Regions from separate parts of the Novosphingobium anseongense genome, predicted to be linked through region 2. Evidence: predicted binding sites of a transcription regulator. Region 2 holds the regulator's gene; the other holds the start of a gene.
What was found. The regulator LexA, encoded in region 2, represses DNA repair genes until DNA is damaged. The targets are predictions, from matches to a motif close to GTTCCNCNCTTGTTCT.
Positions count from the first base shown of each region.

Region 1: uvrA (excinuclease ABC subunit UvrA) is a predicted target of LexA. The motif match lies at 2,330-2,345, and genes of this name have one in related genera.

Region 1 covers NZ_JBBHJZ010000003.1:609,705-617,410, reverse strand. Annotated here, with positions in the region: gene uvrA (excinuclease ABC subunit UvrA) at 1-2,318, opposite strand, end outside; gene WG901_RS16920 (esterase-like activity of phytase family protein) at 2,615-5,095, shown strand; gene WG901_RS16915 (hypothetical protein) at 5,242-5,403, shown strand; gene WG901_RS16910 (cell wall hydrolase) at 5,612-6,778, shown strand; gene WG901_RS16905 (hypothetical protein) at 6,975-7,238, shown strand; gene WG901_RS16900 (Coq4 family protein) at 7,316-7,706, shown strand, end outside.
Region 2 covers NZ_JBBHJZ010000001.1:1,071,298-1,079,003, forward strand. Annotated here, with positions in the region: gene WG901_RS05185 (molybdopterin molybdotransferase MoeA) at 1-1,129, shown strand, start outside; gene lexA (transcriptional repressor LexA) at 1,211-1,912, shown strand; gene WG901_RS05195 (ComEC/Rec2 family competence protein) at 2,012-4,345, opposite strand; gene gltX (glutamate--tRNA ligase) at 4,374-5,810, shown strand; gene WG901_RS05205 (citrate synthase) at 5,829-7,112, shown strand; gene WG901_RS05210 (sensor histidine kinase) at 7,181-7,706, opposite strand, start outside.

The DNA.
Region 1 (7,706 bases), on a different contig from region 2:
TGGCACACCTCGCAACGGCCGCCCTTGACGTTGAAGCTGAAGCGCCCGGGCTTGTAGCCGCGCGCCAGGCTCTCGGGGAGCCCCGCGAACCAGTCGCGAATCTGGGTGAAGGCGCCCGTGTAAGTGGCGGGGTTCGAACGCGGGGTCCGGCCGATCGGCGACTGGTCGATCTCGATCACCTTGTCGCAATGCTCGAGCCCGGTGATCCGGTCGTGCGCCCCCGCGATCACGCGCGCGCCGTTGAGCGTGCGCGCGGCGCCGGCGTAGAGCGTGTCGATCGTGAAGCTCGACTTGCCCGAGCCCGAAACGCCCGTGATGCAGCAGAAGGTGCCGAGTGGAATGCTCGCGGTCACGTTCTTGAGGTTGTTGGCGCGCGCGCCCTCGACCGTGATCTTCTTCTTGTTGCCCTTGCGGCGCTTTTCGGGAACCTCGATCCGCCGCGCACCGGTCAGGTACTGGCCGGTGAGGCTGTTGGGGTTGTTCAGGATATCGTCGAGCGTGCCTTCGGCGACGATCTCGCCGCCGTGGACGCCCGCGCCGGGGCCGAGGTCGACGACGTGATCGGCCATGCGGATCGCGTCCTCGTCATGCTCGACGACGATCACCGTATTGCCGAGATCGCGCAGGCGCTTGAGCGTTTCGAGCAGGCGATCGTTGTCGCGCTGGTGCAGACCGATCGACGGCTCGTCGAGAACGTAGAGCACGCCCGAAAGGCCCGAACCGATCTGGCTGGCGAGGCGGATACGCTGGCTCTCACCGCCCGACAGCGTACCTGAAGTCCGGTCGAGGTTCAGATAGTCGAGCCCGACATTGTTCAGGAATCCAAGGCGTTCGTTGATTTCCTTGAGGATGGCCTTGGCGATCTGCTGCTGGGTCGGGTTGAGCTTGGCTTCGAGCTCGGAGAACCAGCCATAGGCATCGGACACCGACAGCCGCGTGCCGAAGGCGATGTCCTCGCCCGCGACCTTGACCGACAATGCCTCAGGCTTGAGACGCTTGCCGTCGCAGGTCTCGCAGGGCTGCGCGGTCTGGTACTTGCTCAGTTCCTCGCGCATCCAGGCGCTCTCGGTCTGGAGCAGGCGGCGGTTGAGATTGCCGATCACGCCCTCGAAGGCCTTGTCGACCGTATAGCTCTTCTTGCCGTCGACGAAGGTCAGCGGGACCTTCTTGCCGCCCGTGCCGTGGAGGATGATCAGCTTCACCTCGCCCGGCAGGTCCTGCCAGGGCGTGGTCAGGTCGAAGCCATAGGCCTTGGCCAGGCTGGAGAGCACCTGCATGTAATAGGGGCTCGGCGGGTTCGACTTGGCCCAGGGCACGACCGCGCCCTGCTTGAGCGTCAGCGCCTCGTTCGGCACGACGAGTTGCGGATCGAACAGCAGCTTTTCGCCGAGGCCGTCGCAGGCCGGACAGGCGCCCATCGGCGCGTTGAACGAGAACAGCCGCGGCTCGACCGATTCCAGGGTGAAGCCCGAGACCGGGCAAGCGAACTTTTCGGAGAAGACGATGCGGTTCGCGGCGAGGCCTGCGCCTTTCATCGCCCCTCCAGTCACATTTGGGCCCTGCTGTGCCGCTTCCTCCTCGCGACCGGGCACGACACCGTCAGCCAGATCGACATAGGCGAGCCCGTCGGCCAGCTTGAGCGCCTGCTCGAAGCTGTCGGCCAGCCGCGTCTCGATGCCCTCGCGCACGGCGAGGCGATCGATCACCACCTCGATGTCGTGCTTGTACTTCTTGTCGAGCGCCGGTGCCGCGTCGATCTCGACCATCTCGCCGTCGATGCGCACGCGCGTGTAGCCGGCCTTCTGCCACTCGAGCAGCTCCTTGCGGTACTCGCCCTTGCGCTGGCGGACGACGGGCGCGAGCAGATAGAGCCGCGTGCCCTCGGGCAGGGCCATGACGCGATCGACCATGTGCGACACGGTCTGCGCCTCGATCGGCAGGCCGGTGGCGGGCGAATAGGGCACGCCGACGCGCGCCCAGAGCAGGCGCATGTAGTCGTAGATCTCGGTCACCGTCGCCACGGTCGAGCGCGGGTTGCGGCTCGTGGTCTTCTGCTCGATCGAGATCGCCGGGCTCAGCCCGTCGATATGCTCGACGTCGGGCTTCTGCATCATCTCGAGGAACTGGCGCGCATAGGCGCTCAGGCTCTCGACGTAGCGGCGCTGCCCCTCGGCATAGATCGTATCGAAGGCGAGGCTCGACTTGCCCGAGCCCGAGAGCCCGGTGATGACGATCAGCTTCTCGCGCGGGAGCGATACGTCCACGCCCTTGAGATTATGCTCGCGCGCGCCGCGCACGGTGATGTGGGTCAGACTCATGGGAGCGGTTTGTTCCAGATTTGTTCGAGCAAGGCAAGCGGGCGGCGGGACCTTCGCGGCCGGTCATGGCGAATGTGGGAAGCGTTCGGAAGGATGCAACCGGTTCCGCTTGCCGACGGCGCCACCGGGGATCTTCACCCGAACGCGCGACGACACCGCGCCTGGAACGTCGCCAGTCACACCACGGTCAACTTTCCGACCCGAGACCGCAACATCGCTCCCCTAGCCGCACGGACGGCGTTTAACAGGGGGACTCCATCATGAAACTTTTCGCGTTCAGAACGCAGGCATCGCTCGTGGCCATCGGACTCGGGCTGGCAACCACCTCGCCGGCCCTGGCGCAGTCGCGCCAGTCGACGACGGCCAACGTGACCAGCGCCGCGGGCCAGGTCGACGTCGTGCTCGGCGGCGTGACCTTCTCGAACAAGGGGCTGCAGGGCGCGGGCCGTCTCGATGCCAACACGCGCGACTTCCGCAACGAGACGCTGGGCAGCTTCTCGGGCATGGCGATCGACCTCAAGTCCTGGCGGCGCAATGCCGACGGCTCCTATGCCGGCGGCATCTACACCCTGCCCGACCGCGGACCGTTCGACGGCGCGATCGACTATCGCAACCGCGTCCACACCTCGAACATCACCTTCAAGCCGCTCGCCGCCGGCTCGGCCGCGCTGCCGCAGTCGACCGCGTCGCAGAGCCAGGTGACGATCACGCCGACCGGCGGCTTCGTGCTGACCGACACGACGGGCTCCTACATGACCGGCCGCGATCCGGGCGCGAATACCGTCACGCGCGGCGGCATCGTCTACCCGCTCGCGACCGACGGCACCGCCGCCGGCCACATCGCACTCGATGCCGAGGCGATCGCCTTCCGGCCCGACGGCACCTTCTACGTCTCGGACGAATATGCCGATGGCATCTATTACTTCGATGCGACCGGCAAGCAGATCGGCGCGATCCAGACGGTCAACGCGATGCTGCCGCGCAACGCGGCCGGAGCGATCGACTTCAACAGCACCAATCCGGGCGTGACCGGCCGCCGCAACAACCAGGGCCTCGAGGCCATGGCGCTGACCCCGGACAACAAGAAGCTGGCCGTGATCCAGCAGTCGGCGACGGTGCAGGACACCAACGGCGCGAACCAGCAGACGCGCAACAACACGCGCATCCTGGTCTACGATGTCAGCACCAACGCCACCCCGACCCAGCCGATCGGCCACTACGTCCTGCAGCTGCCCATTTTCAACAACAACGGCTCGGGCGGCGCTGCGGACCGAACGGCCGCGCAGTCGGAAATGCTGGCGCTCAACGACAGCCAGTTCCTCGTCCTCGCGCGCGACGGCCTGGGCCGCGGCGTGGCGGCGAACGCCTCGACCTCGACGACGCCGGTCTACAAGTCGATCCTGCTGGTCGACACCAAGGGCGCGACCAATCTCGCGGGCACGACCTACGAGACCGGCACCACCCCCGTCGCGACCAACGGCACGCTGGTGCCCTCGATCGTCTCCGTGCAGCAGGTCGAGCTGATCAACATGCTCAACCCCGTGCAGCTCTCGCGCGTCGGCATGAACATCACGCGCCTGCCCGTCTCGACCCCGACGACCATCAGCGAGAAGATCGAGGCGATGGCGCTTGCGCCCGTGCTCGAAGAGAACGCGCCGCAGGACTTCTTCCTGTTCGTCGGCAACGACAACGACTTCCAGGGCACGAACATCCAGTTCAACGGCACGCCCGGAACATCGGGCGCGCTCGACGGCTCGGGCAACAACGACAGCGTCATGCTCGTCTATCGCCTGACCCTGCCGACCTATGTCGATCCGATGGCGCTGGCGGCGCTCAACGCCACGGCCCCCGCGGTGCTCTACGGCACGCGCGCGGCGCTGACGGGGCTCGGCGCCAGCACCACGGGCCCGGCCATGCGCTTCCTCAACGCCCAGCGCGGCTGGGCGCCCGAGAACGGGCGCAAGCTGCAGCTCTGGGCCGACGCCAACTGGAGCCGGGTCGGCTCGGGCCTGGCGCCGCTCACCGGCATCAAGGGCGACGTGCTGGGCATGACCTTCGGCCTCGACCTGCCCGTGGGCGACAGCTTCCGGTTCGGCGTGACCGCGGGCTATCGCGATCTCCAGGGTTCGTTCGCGCCGGGCGTGCCGCTCGACGTCAAGGCCTGGACCGTCGGCGGCTATGCCGCGCTCGAACTGCCCTCGGGCCTCTATGCCCAGGCCTCGGGCGCCTGGCTCGGCGACGCCAAGTTCAAGCTCCGCCGCGCCTCTGCCTATGGCCAGACCGCCGAAGGCCGCAGCAAGGGCCGGGGCTGGGCCGCGAGCGGCGAGCTTGGCTGGACCTTCGCGCTCGGCGGTGCGGCCAGCTTCGCGCCGTTCGGCACGGTCGACTACGTCGACGTCGACCTGCCCGGCTACACCGAGAGCGGCGCCTCGGTCTCGAATCTCGCCTTCCAGGCGCGCAGCTTCCACAAGCTGACCGCGAGTGTCGGCGGCGAGCTCGCGGTCAAGTTCGGCGCGCTGCGCCCGGCGATCCGCGCGGGCTATGCCTTCGAGGACGAGCGGCGCGACGAGACCACCACGGTGCGGCTCGCTTCGGCGCAGCACACGATGGGCAGCGTGACCTTGCCGCTGGTCAATACCGAACGCGATGCCGCCTTCGGCGAATTGCGCGTCTCGATGCAGCAGGGGCCGTGGTCGGCCTTCTTTTCGGGCCGCGGCAAGTGGGGCCGCGGCGAAGACGAAGCTCAGGTTTCCATCGGCGCAGCGTTCGCCTTCTGAGACTGACCGAAGGCGCGGAGTGGGGTTCTCCGGAACCCTTCTCCCATCCCGACGTTATATATCCGACGGCCCCTTCTCCGGCGCATCCCCACCCCACCCCCCGCCGCGCCGAGAAGGGGTCGCAGCGACGAAACAGGAGTGAGACCATGTCCTTTGGCAAGCTTGCACCCTATCGCCGCCGCACGTTCGGCCGCGAGGGCGAATTCGCCACCGGTTCCCTGTTGTTCGACCTGCATCGCAAGATGCGCAAGGCGATGGGCCTGGAGCCGACCGAGCCGCACAAGACCAGACTTTTCCCCGATCTCTGACGTCCGTCAGCGGTCGTCGGGTCGCGCCCCTCCCCGCTTTGGCGGCGGAGGGGCTTTCTTTTGTCGGACGGCAGCGGCCGAGACCTGTTCCTTAAGGGATTAAGAGTAAGCGCCGAAGCTGTGCCGCTTCGGCACGGCCGGGATTCGCCGGCTGCGGAGCGCGGCGCGACACGGTACGGGCAGGATGCGCGTAGCGACAGCGAGGCCGATGACCGCGATTTCCATCCCCAACACCCTGTTCACCGGAGAGCCCGCGCCGCGCGACTTCTCCGCGCGGATACGGCGTGCTCGGGTGCGCAGCCTGCGCGCGGCCAAGGCACCGCGGCACTATGGCCGGCGGGCGCTGATTCTTCTGGCCGCAGTCGCGCTTCCCGCCTTCGCCGCCCCGCCCGAATGGAGCCCCGCCAACTGGGGCAGCGAGATCGGCGCCACCGGCCAAGTCGGAAACCAGGTCGCACCGATGCCCTTCGAGCGCCCCGGCGACAGCTTCCCCGGCGCGGCTTTCTATTACCTGGCGAACGATGCCGCGCCGCCGGCGCTGGGCGAAGGCGTGCACTCCGATGCCGAACCGGCACCGACCGAAGTGGCCGTGGGCCCCGCGGCCCGTGCGATGCGCATCGACAACAGCGGCGTCGATCGCAGCCGCGCGCTGCAGTGCCTGAGCGCGGCGATCTACTACGAAGCGGCGAGCGAGCCCGACGCCGGTCAGCGCGCCGTGGCCCAAGTCGTGCTTAACCGCGTCGCCCATCCGTCCTATCCCAAGACCGTCTGCGGGGTGGTCTTCCAGGGCTCGGAGCGCAACACCGGCTGCCAGTTCTCCTTCACCTGCGACGGCGCCCTGGCGCGCGTGCCCAACCGGATGTTCTGGCTGCGCGCCGAGAACGTGGCACGCGCGGCGCTGTCGGGCTTCGTCTATGCGCCCGTCGGCCTGGCCACGCATTACCATACGGTCGCCGTACATCCCTATTGGGCGCCCAGCCTCAACTATCTCGGCACGATCGGCGCGCATCGCTTCTATCGCTTCGGTGGCGCCGCCGGCGCGCCGGCGACCTTCCGCTTCACCTATCTGGGCGGCGAGCCGGTGGCTGCGCCGCATGCGCGGGCCGCCACGCCCGGCGCGGTCGAAGCGGCGCCGGACCCCGTCGCGATCCAGCGCGCCTACGATGCCGGCCTCAAGGCCGCGCAGAGCAATGCCTACCTGCCGGGCGGCACGATCGCCGCCGCGACCAAGGCGGCCCCGCCGCCGGTCTATTCGGCCGAACTGCAGCGCCGTGGCGGCGATGCCCTCTATCGCGGCGACGACCTGCCCACCTCGACCGGCGTGCTTCCCGAATACCAGCAGAGCGGCCGCTGGATCGCTCAGCCGGGCGCCTGACCGCCCCCCGCGCAGCCTATCGTGCGGGCGATCCGGCTCGTCCCGGCAAGTGCCCAGATAATATGGCAAACGCTTTGGCAACCATAGGCCAACACCAAGGCTTAGGCGCTGGGGACTAGAACGACGGCAAGAGTTTTCCGGAGTTCGCGCCCTAATGACCATTCGTTTCGCAGCAGCCCGTCGCGGGGATAGCTGCGTGGACCACGTCCTGGGTCGTGCCGCGCTTCTGCCGGCGGCCAACGACAACGTCCGCACCCCCAACGACGATCGCATGCTGCGCGCCGCGCTGCACCACTTTGCCGCGCATGGCCTCGGTGCCGCCGAGGCGGCGCGCGAAAATGCCGAAACCGCCTTCTTCGCCGGCGACCGCGAGCAATATCGCTGGTGGCTCGGCATCTGCCGCATGCTCGATCGCCGCATGGCCGATGCCGTGCGGGTCCGTCGCGAGGCGGCCCAGTAAGATCCGGCCGGGGCGCGGCCGCGCTTCGACCTTAGGATGATTGACGGCAAATTAACCATGGTGCAGTGTTTCGCGCTATGGGATCGGCCACGACTGTATCGGACATCGCGCAAGCAGGCTTTGCCGTTCAGGACGGCGAGCGCCCTTTCGTGCTGCGCGATACGGGCACCGGCGAAGGCGGAACGCTCGCATCGGACATGCTCCGGCCCAACATGCTCGTGCGCCGACATGCCGAGGGCACCGATGTCTTTCCGATCAGCCATCCGGACCGGCCGAAGGCGGTGTTTCGCTTCGCCAAAGCCTGGCATCATTTCCGCATCCTGATCAAGGACAAGGAGCAGACCGAGCAGATCGTCGCGGTCGTCGACGCGCTGCCCTGGCGCAAGCTCGCGGAAGAGGCGAGCGCCTTTCTCGCCACCGAGCGGGGGCGCGCCATTTTCCAGGCGGAGCCCTATCTGCCCGATTTCC
Region 2 (7,706 bases):
CGTCGACGTCGACAGTGCGTTGGGCCGCTATCTCGCCGAACCCGTCGGCGCCCGGCGTACCCATCCGGCGACCGATCTCTCGGCGATGGACGGCTATGCCGTAGCTGCCGGCGACATGGCCGGCCCCTGGCAGGTGATCGGCGAAAGCGCCGCGGGCCATCCGTTCGCGGGCGAAGTCCGCCGCGGCGGCGCCGCGCGCATCTCGACCGGCGCGGTGATGCCCGCCGGCGCGAGCGCGGTGATCCTCCAGGAGGACATTGCGCGCGAAGGCGACCGCATCACCTTGACCGGTGAAGCACCCATCCCGGCGGACAAGCACATCCGCCGCAGCGGGCTCGATTTCGCGCTCGGCACAGAGGTACTGACCGCGGGCCTGCATATCGGCCCGGCCCAGGCGGCGCTCGCGATTTCCGCTGGGCATAGCCATGTCGCCGTGCGCCGTCGGCCGCGCATCGTCGTGCTCGACAGCGGCGACGAGCTCGCGGTCGACCTCGAAAGCTGCGCGCCGCACCAGGTTCCGGCCAGCAACGGCGTCATGCTATCGGCGATGGCGCGCGCGCTGTCATGCGACGTCGAGCGTGTGGGCCCAGTACCCGATTCGATGGAGGCCATGGCGGAAGCGCTCGACCGCGCGGCCGAGGCCGACGTCGTCGTCACCAGCGGCGGCGCTTCGGTCGGCGATCACGACCTCGTTCGCCCGGCCCTGCTCGCCTGGGGTGCCGAACTCGACTTCTGGCGCGTCGCGATCAAGCCGGGCAAGCCGATCCTCGTCGCTACCCGGGGCAAGCAGATCATCCTCGGACTACCCGGCAATCCGGTGTCGAGCCACGTCACCGCCTATTTGTTCCTGCTACCGCTGCTGCGCGCGCTGCTCGGCGCTGCCCAGCCGTTGCCGCGGCGGATTCGCACCCGTTTGGCAGCCCCCATGCGTGCCGGCGGAGCGCGGCGCGAATTCCTGCGCGCGGTGTGGGATGGCGAAAGCGTGACACCGCAGGCGATCCAGGACAGCGGTGCGATAGCCCCGCTCGCCGCCAGTAACGCACTGATCGACCGCGCCGCTCATGAACCCGCTGGAGAGACTGGCGACACGGTCACGGCCTACTTGCTGGAGAATGGCGGAATTGCTTGACGGCACTCGAATCGTTTCTTAATTGTTCCGCATTCGTTCACTGAACTTCCGCCTATTTGAGCTTCAAGGGGAGACTGCAGGATGCTGACGCGCAAGCAGCACGAGTTGATCCGCTTCATCCAGACCCGCCTCGAAGAGAGCGGCGTTTCCCCCTCGTTCGAGGAAATGAAGGAAGCGCTCGATCTCAAGTCGAAGTCGGGCGTGCACCGGCTGATCTCGGCGCTCGAGGAGCGCGGCTTCATCCGCCGCCTGCCCAACCGTGCCCGCGCGCTCGAAGTGCTCAAGCAGCCCGAGGACGTGACGACCGCCAAGACCACGACCCGCGCCGCAGCCAACAGCAACTCCGCGCTGACCGCACTCAAGCCCGCGGCCCCGGCGCCGCGGCCCGAGCCGGCGAACGACGTCATCGAGATCCCGCTCCACGGCCGCATCGCTGCAGGCGTGCCGATCGAGGCGCTCGAAGGCCAGTCGATGCTGCCCGTTCCTGCCGCGCTGCTCGGCCCCGGCGAGCACTATGCGCTCGAGGTCTCGGGCGACTCGATGATCGAGGCAGGCATTCTCGACGGCGACTTCGCGCTGATCCGCCGCACCAATTCCGCGCGCGACGGCGAGATCGTGGTGGCGCTGATCCACGGCGAGGAAGCGACGCTCAAGTACCTTCATCATGAGAAGGGCCTGGTCCGTCTCGATCCGGCGAACTCGGCCTACGAGCCGCAGATCTATCGCGATGGCGAAGTCGAGGTTCAGGGCAAGCTGGCGGGACTGCTGCGGCGGTATCACTGATGGGGAACGGCGGCCTGCCGCCGCCTCATCGATAATTCTCGAAGCACCCTTCTCCAGGCACTCTATCCGATCGTCACCCGTGCGAAGGCAGGGGGCCATCTAAGGGCGCCTCGACGCACCCTCCGTTTCAGGACGGGAGCTTGGCTGGGTCCCTACATTTTCAGGGGCGACAAGGATTGCAGGCAAAGCTTTGGCGGCTTGAGTTTCGCCACGCCCGCTTGCGGGCCGGACCCACGGCCGATCTTCCGGCTTGCGCCACCAGCCGTGCTCGCCCTGCGTTTCGACGACCGTGGTCACGCGCCGCTCCGCCAGATCGATCGCCAGTCCACCGGTCCGCTCCAGCGTCCGTCGGTCGGCCTTGAGCCAGGCCGGACGGCAGCTGCGCGGCAGCCAGCGGTCGGAAATTACGATATCGACGCGGTCGCAGGCGGCCACCAGTTGCCGCTCGGCCACCCGGTCACGCCCGCGGCCGATCAGCAGATGCCATTCGCGCCCGGCCCGCGGCAGCGTGACCGCGCAGAAGTCGCGATTGCAGCGCGCGCCCGGCCATTGCTCGAGCAGCCGCAGTTCGCCGTCCATGCCCGAGAGTTCGGTGAGGTTGTCGCGAACGAATTCGCTCTTCTGTTCGCGCAGGACCAGCAGCCCGCCGCCGTCCACTCCCGTGATGCCGACATGACGCCCGTCGCCCGAGACCAGAATGTCGGGCGGGCGCAGGAAAGCGAGTGACACTGTCGCGACCAGCACCGGTGCCAACCCCCACAGCCGCAGGTGCCCGCGCCACAGCGCCAGCCAGAGCCCGCCCGCAACGAACAGCGCGATCGCGCCACGCCCCATGGCGGGCATGGTCGTCACCGCGCCGGGCTGCGCCGCGACCCAGTGCGCGAGCGCGAGCATCACGTCGATCGACTGCCCAGTGAGCCACCAGGCCGGCGCGCCGAGACCGGCGAGATCGAGCACCAGCGCCAAGAAGATCAGCGGCATCGTCACCACGGTCGTCAGCGGGATCGCGACGACATTAGCGAGAGCGCCGTAGACGCCGGCGCGGTGGAAGTGGAACAGGCCGAGCGGCATGATCGCCAGTTCGATCACCACGCCCGTGACGAGCAGCATCGCCAGGTTGCGCGCCAGCCGCGTATACCAGCCCTCCTCGCGCGGCGCGAGGAATGCCCTCACCGGCGCCGCGCCGTGCAGCGCAACGATCGCGATCACCGCAACGAAGCTCATCTGGAAGCTCGGGCCGACCACGGCCTCGGGCCAGAACAACAGGACGAAGAAGGCTGCCACCGCGACCATCCGCATCGACAGCGGCTCTCGGCCCAGCGCCAGCGCCACGAGTACCAGCACCGCGCCAATGCACGAGCGTACGGTCGGAACCTCGGCCCCGGTCAGCAAGGTGTAAAAAATGCCCGCACCCGCACCGGCTCCCGCTGCGAAAAGCGGCAGCCGGACGCGCAGCGCCAGCCAGGGCCAGAGCGCGAACAGACGCAGGGCGATCAGGTAGACCGCCGCGACCACGGCGCTCACGTGCAGCCCGCTGATCGACAGCAGGTGGCTGAGCCCGGCGTCGCGCATCGCTTCGTCGTCGGCCTTGGAAATCGCACCGCGGTCACCGCTGGCGAAAGCGGTTGCGATCGCGCCAGCCGAGCCATCGAGCCGGCTGCGGACATGCGCGGACAGCCGCGCCTGGGCCCGTTCGAGCCAGCCGCCGCCCGATCCGCGTTCGATCACGGTCACCGTGCCCAGTACCGAACCCGTCGCCGCGATTCCGGAGAACCAGGCGGTGCGCGCGAAATCGTAGGCGCCCGGCAGCATCGGCGGTGCCGGCGGCATCAGCCGCGCTCTCAGCCGTATCCGCGCGCCCGAACTCAGGTCCTGTCGATCCTCGGCGAGCGGCAACGACACGCGCACGCGGATCGCGCGCCCGGTCTCAGGCTCGCGCGTCGCCAGCAACAGGCGTACCCGGTCCTCGGCGGGGCGCGGTTCGCGGTCGAGCACCAAGGCAGAGAGTTCGGTCACCAGCGGCCGTTCGATCGGCCGCGCACCGACCAGTTCGGACTTGCTCCAGACCACGGCGCAACCCGCCGCGATCAGCAGGGCGAGCGCGATCATTGCCAGCCGCAGATAGGGAAAGCGTCCGTCGCGCGCGAAGCCCGCCAGGCTTGCCATGGTCAGCGCGCCGCAGGTGGCGAGCAGGGCCAGCCACTGCCACGCGTTCGCCAGCAGGAACCAGAGCGCGATGCCGGCCGCGAAGGCCACGGCCAGCCAGGGACCGCGTTCGAACCCGGCCGTGCCAAGAAATCGCTCGACCGCGTCGGGCACGCTGGACAAGCCGCTTCGGCTGCGCCAAGGGCGATGTTGCAGTGCAGCGCCCCGGGCGAGGTCGCCCTTCGACTCCGGGGCCGTTTCGTCAGAGACAGCGGCACTCTCGAGCATGCAAGAGTTTGGGCAGGAAGGAGCGAAGATGGCAAGCGCTAGCGGCAAGGACGCACGGACGGTCGTTACCCGTTTCGCGCCCTCGCCCACCGGCTATCTCCACATCGGCGGCGCGCGCACCGCGCTGTTCAATTGGCTGTTCGCCCGCCATCACGGCGGCAAGTATCTGCTTCGCATCGAAGACACCGACCGCGCCCGTTCGACCGAGCCCGCGATCGAGGCGATTTTCGACGGCCTGCGCTGGCTCGGCCTCGACGGCGACGAGCCCGCCACGTTCCAGTTCGCCCGGTCCGAGCGCCACGCCGAAGTCGCGCAGACGCTGCTCGATTCCGGTCACGCCTATCGCTGCTACCTGACGCCCGAAGAGCTGGCCGCGCGCCGCGAGCAGGCCCAGGCCGAGCGTCGCCCCTTCCGCATCGACAGCGAATGGCGCGATGCCGATCCTGCCACCGCGCCCGCCGGCGCCCCTTCGGTCGTGCGCATTAAGGCCCCTCGCGAAGGCGAGACCGTGATCGAGGACCTGGTCCAGGGCAGCGTCACGGTCAGCAATGCCGAGATCGATGATTTCGTGCTGCTCCGCTCGGACGGCACGCCGACCTACATGCTCGCGGTCGTCGTCGACGATCACGACATGGGCGTCACCCACGTCATCCGCGGCGACGACCATCTCAACAACGCCTTCCGCCAGCTTTCGATCATCCACGGCATGGGTTGGGACGTACCCATCTATGCCCACGTGCCGCTGATCCACGGCTCGGACGGCGCCAAGCTCTCGAAGCGCCACGGCGCGCTGGGCGTCGACGCCTATCGCGACGAGCTCGGTCTGCTGCCCGAGGCGCTGTTCAACTATCTGCTGCGCCTCGGCTGGGGCCACGGCGACGAGGAGATCATCAGCCGCGAGCAGGCCGTCGAGTGGTTCGACATCGACCATGTCGGCAAGAGCCCCTCGCGCTTCGACACGGCCAAGCTGCTCAACCTCAACGGCCACTACATCCGCGAGGCCGACGACGCGCGCCTCGCCGAACTGGTCGGCGCCAAGCTCGCCGAAAAGGTTGGGGGCACGCCCGATCTCGCGCTGCTGGCGCGCGCCATGCCGGTGCTCAAGGTCCGCGCGAAGGACCTCAACGAGCTCGCGGCCAACGCGGTGTTTCTCTTCGCGCAGCGTCCGCTGACGCTCGATGCGAAGGCCGAAGCGCTGCTGACGCCCGAGGCGCGCGCGCTTCTGGCCCGCATTCAGGACCGCCTGCTGGCCGAAAACGGCTGGACAAGCGAAGGCCTCGAAGCCAGTCTCAAGGCGATGGCCGAAGAGATCGGCCTGGGCCTCGGCAAGCTCGCCCAGCCGCTGCGCGCGGCTCTGACGGGACAGACGACGTCACCGGGCATTTTCGATGTTCTCACATTGCTCGGTCGGGAAGAAAGCCTGGCGCGCATCGCCGCCCAGGCCGCGCCGGCCGAAGCAGAATAAATCTGAGGAGTAAGGCACTTGGGCAATCAAGCTAAACTGAGCACCGACGGCAAGGATTTCGACTATCCGGTCCTGAGCGGCTCGATCGGTCCGGACGTGATCGATATCCGCAAGCTCTATGGCCAGACGGGCAAGTTCACCTATGACCCGGGCTTCACCTCGACGGCGAGCTGCGAAAGCGCGCTCACCTACATCGACGGTGACGAAGGCGTTCTGCTCCACCGCGGCTATCCGATCGGCCAGCTCGCCGAGAACAGCTCGTTCATGGAAGTCAGCTATCTGCTGCTGAACGGCGAACTGCCTTCGGCCCAGGAACTGTCGGACTTCGATCGCACGATCACGCGCCACACGATGCTGCACGAGCAGCTGATGAGCTTCTACAAGGGTTTCCGCCGCGACGCGCACCCGATGGCCATCATGTGCGGCGTGGTCGGCGCACTTTCAGCGTTCTACCACGATTCGACCGACATCTCGGACCCGACGCATCGCAAGATCAGCTCGCACCGCCTGATCGCGAAGATGCCGACGATCGCCGCGGCCGCCTACAAGTATTCGGTCGGCCAGCCGATGCTCTATCCCGACAACTCGCTGAGCTACACGGGCAACTTCCTGCGCATGACCTTCGGCGTGCCCGCGGAAGAGTACGAGGTGATCCCGGCGGTCGAAAAGGCGATGGACCGCATCTTCATCCTCCACGCCGACCACGAGCAGAACGCCTCGACCTCGACCGTGCGTCTCGCCGGTTCGTCGGGCGCCAATCCCTTCGCCTGCATCGCGGCCGGTATCGCCTGCCTCTGGGGCCCGGCGCACGGCGGCGCCAACGAGGCGGCGCTTGAGATGCTCAAGGAAATCGGCACCCCCGACAAGATCCCCGAGTACATCGCCCGCGCCAAGGACAAGAACGATCCGTTCCGCCTGATGGGCTTCGGCCACCGCGTCTACAAGAACTACGATCCGCGCGCGACGGTCATGCAGCAGACCGTGCGCGAGGTGTTCGACGCGCTCAAGGTCAACGATCCGCTGTTCGAGACGGCAATGCGCCTCGAAGAGATCGCCCTCAGCGATCCCTACTTCATCGAGAAGAAGCTGTTCCCGAACGTCGATTTCTATTCGGGCATCATCCTCTCGGCGATCGGCTTCCCGACCACGATGTTCACCGTGCTCTTCGCACTCGCCCGCACGGTCGGCTGGGTCGCGCAGTGGAACGAAATGATCAGCGATCCCGGCCAGAAGATCGGTCGTCCGCGTCAGCTCTACACCGGCCCGGCGCAGCGCGACTACATCCCGGTCGACAAGCGCTAAGCCGATCGGCGCAGGCCAAGTTCAAGCCCTCCGTCGCCGCGCGACGGGGGGCTTTTTCTTTTGCGAAGCTAGTTCTGGGAACCGTCCGGCGCGGCCGGAAGGTCGAGGATGAAGCGGGCGCCCTGCCCCGATGCGCTCTCGACGCTGAGTTCGCCGCCCATGGCGCGCGCCAGCCGGCGCGAGATGTAGAGCCCTAGGCCCGAGCCGCCGTCGCCGCTGCGGCCGAGCCGCTCGAACTTCTCGAAGATGCGGCCCTGGTCCGCTTCGGACAGCCCCGGCCCCTGATCGCAGACGACCACGCGTACGCGGCCCGGGCCGGCATCGATCGAATCCTCGAGCCGAATCCAGACCTGCGAATCCTCGGGCGAGTAGCGGATCGCATTGGTCACGAGGTTGATCAGAACCTGCAGCACGCGACGGAATTCGGCCACGGCGGGGAGGCTTTCGCCGGGGCGCGGTGCGTCGAGCGCGATGCGCTTCTCTCGCGCCCGAACGCCGAGGATACCCGCGGCCTGGCGGGCGACGTCGGCGAGGTCGATGCGATCGGGTGCGGTCGAGAAGTCGTCGGCCTCGACCACTTCGAGATCGGTCAGA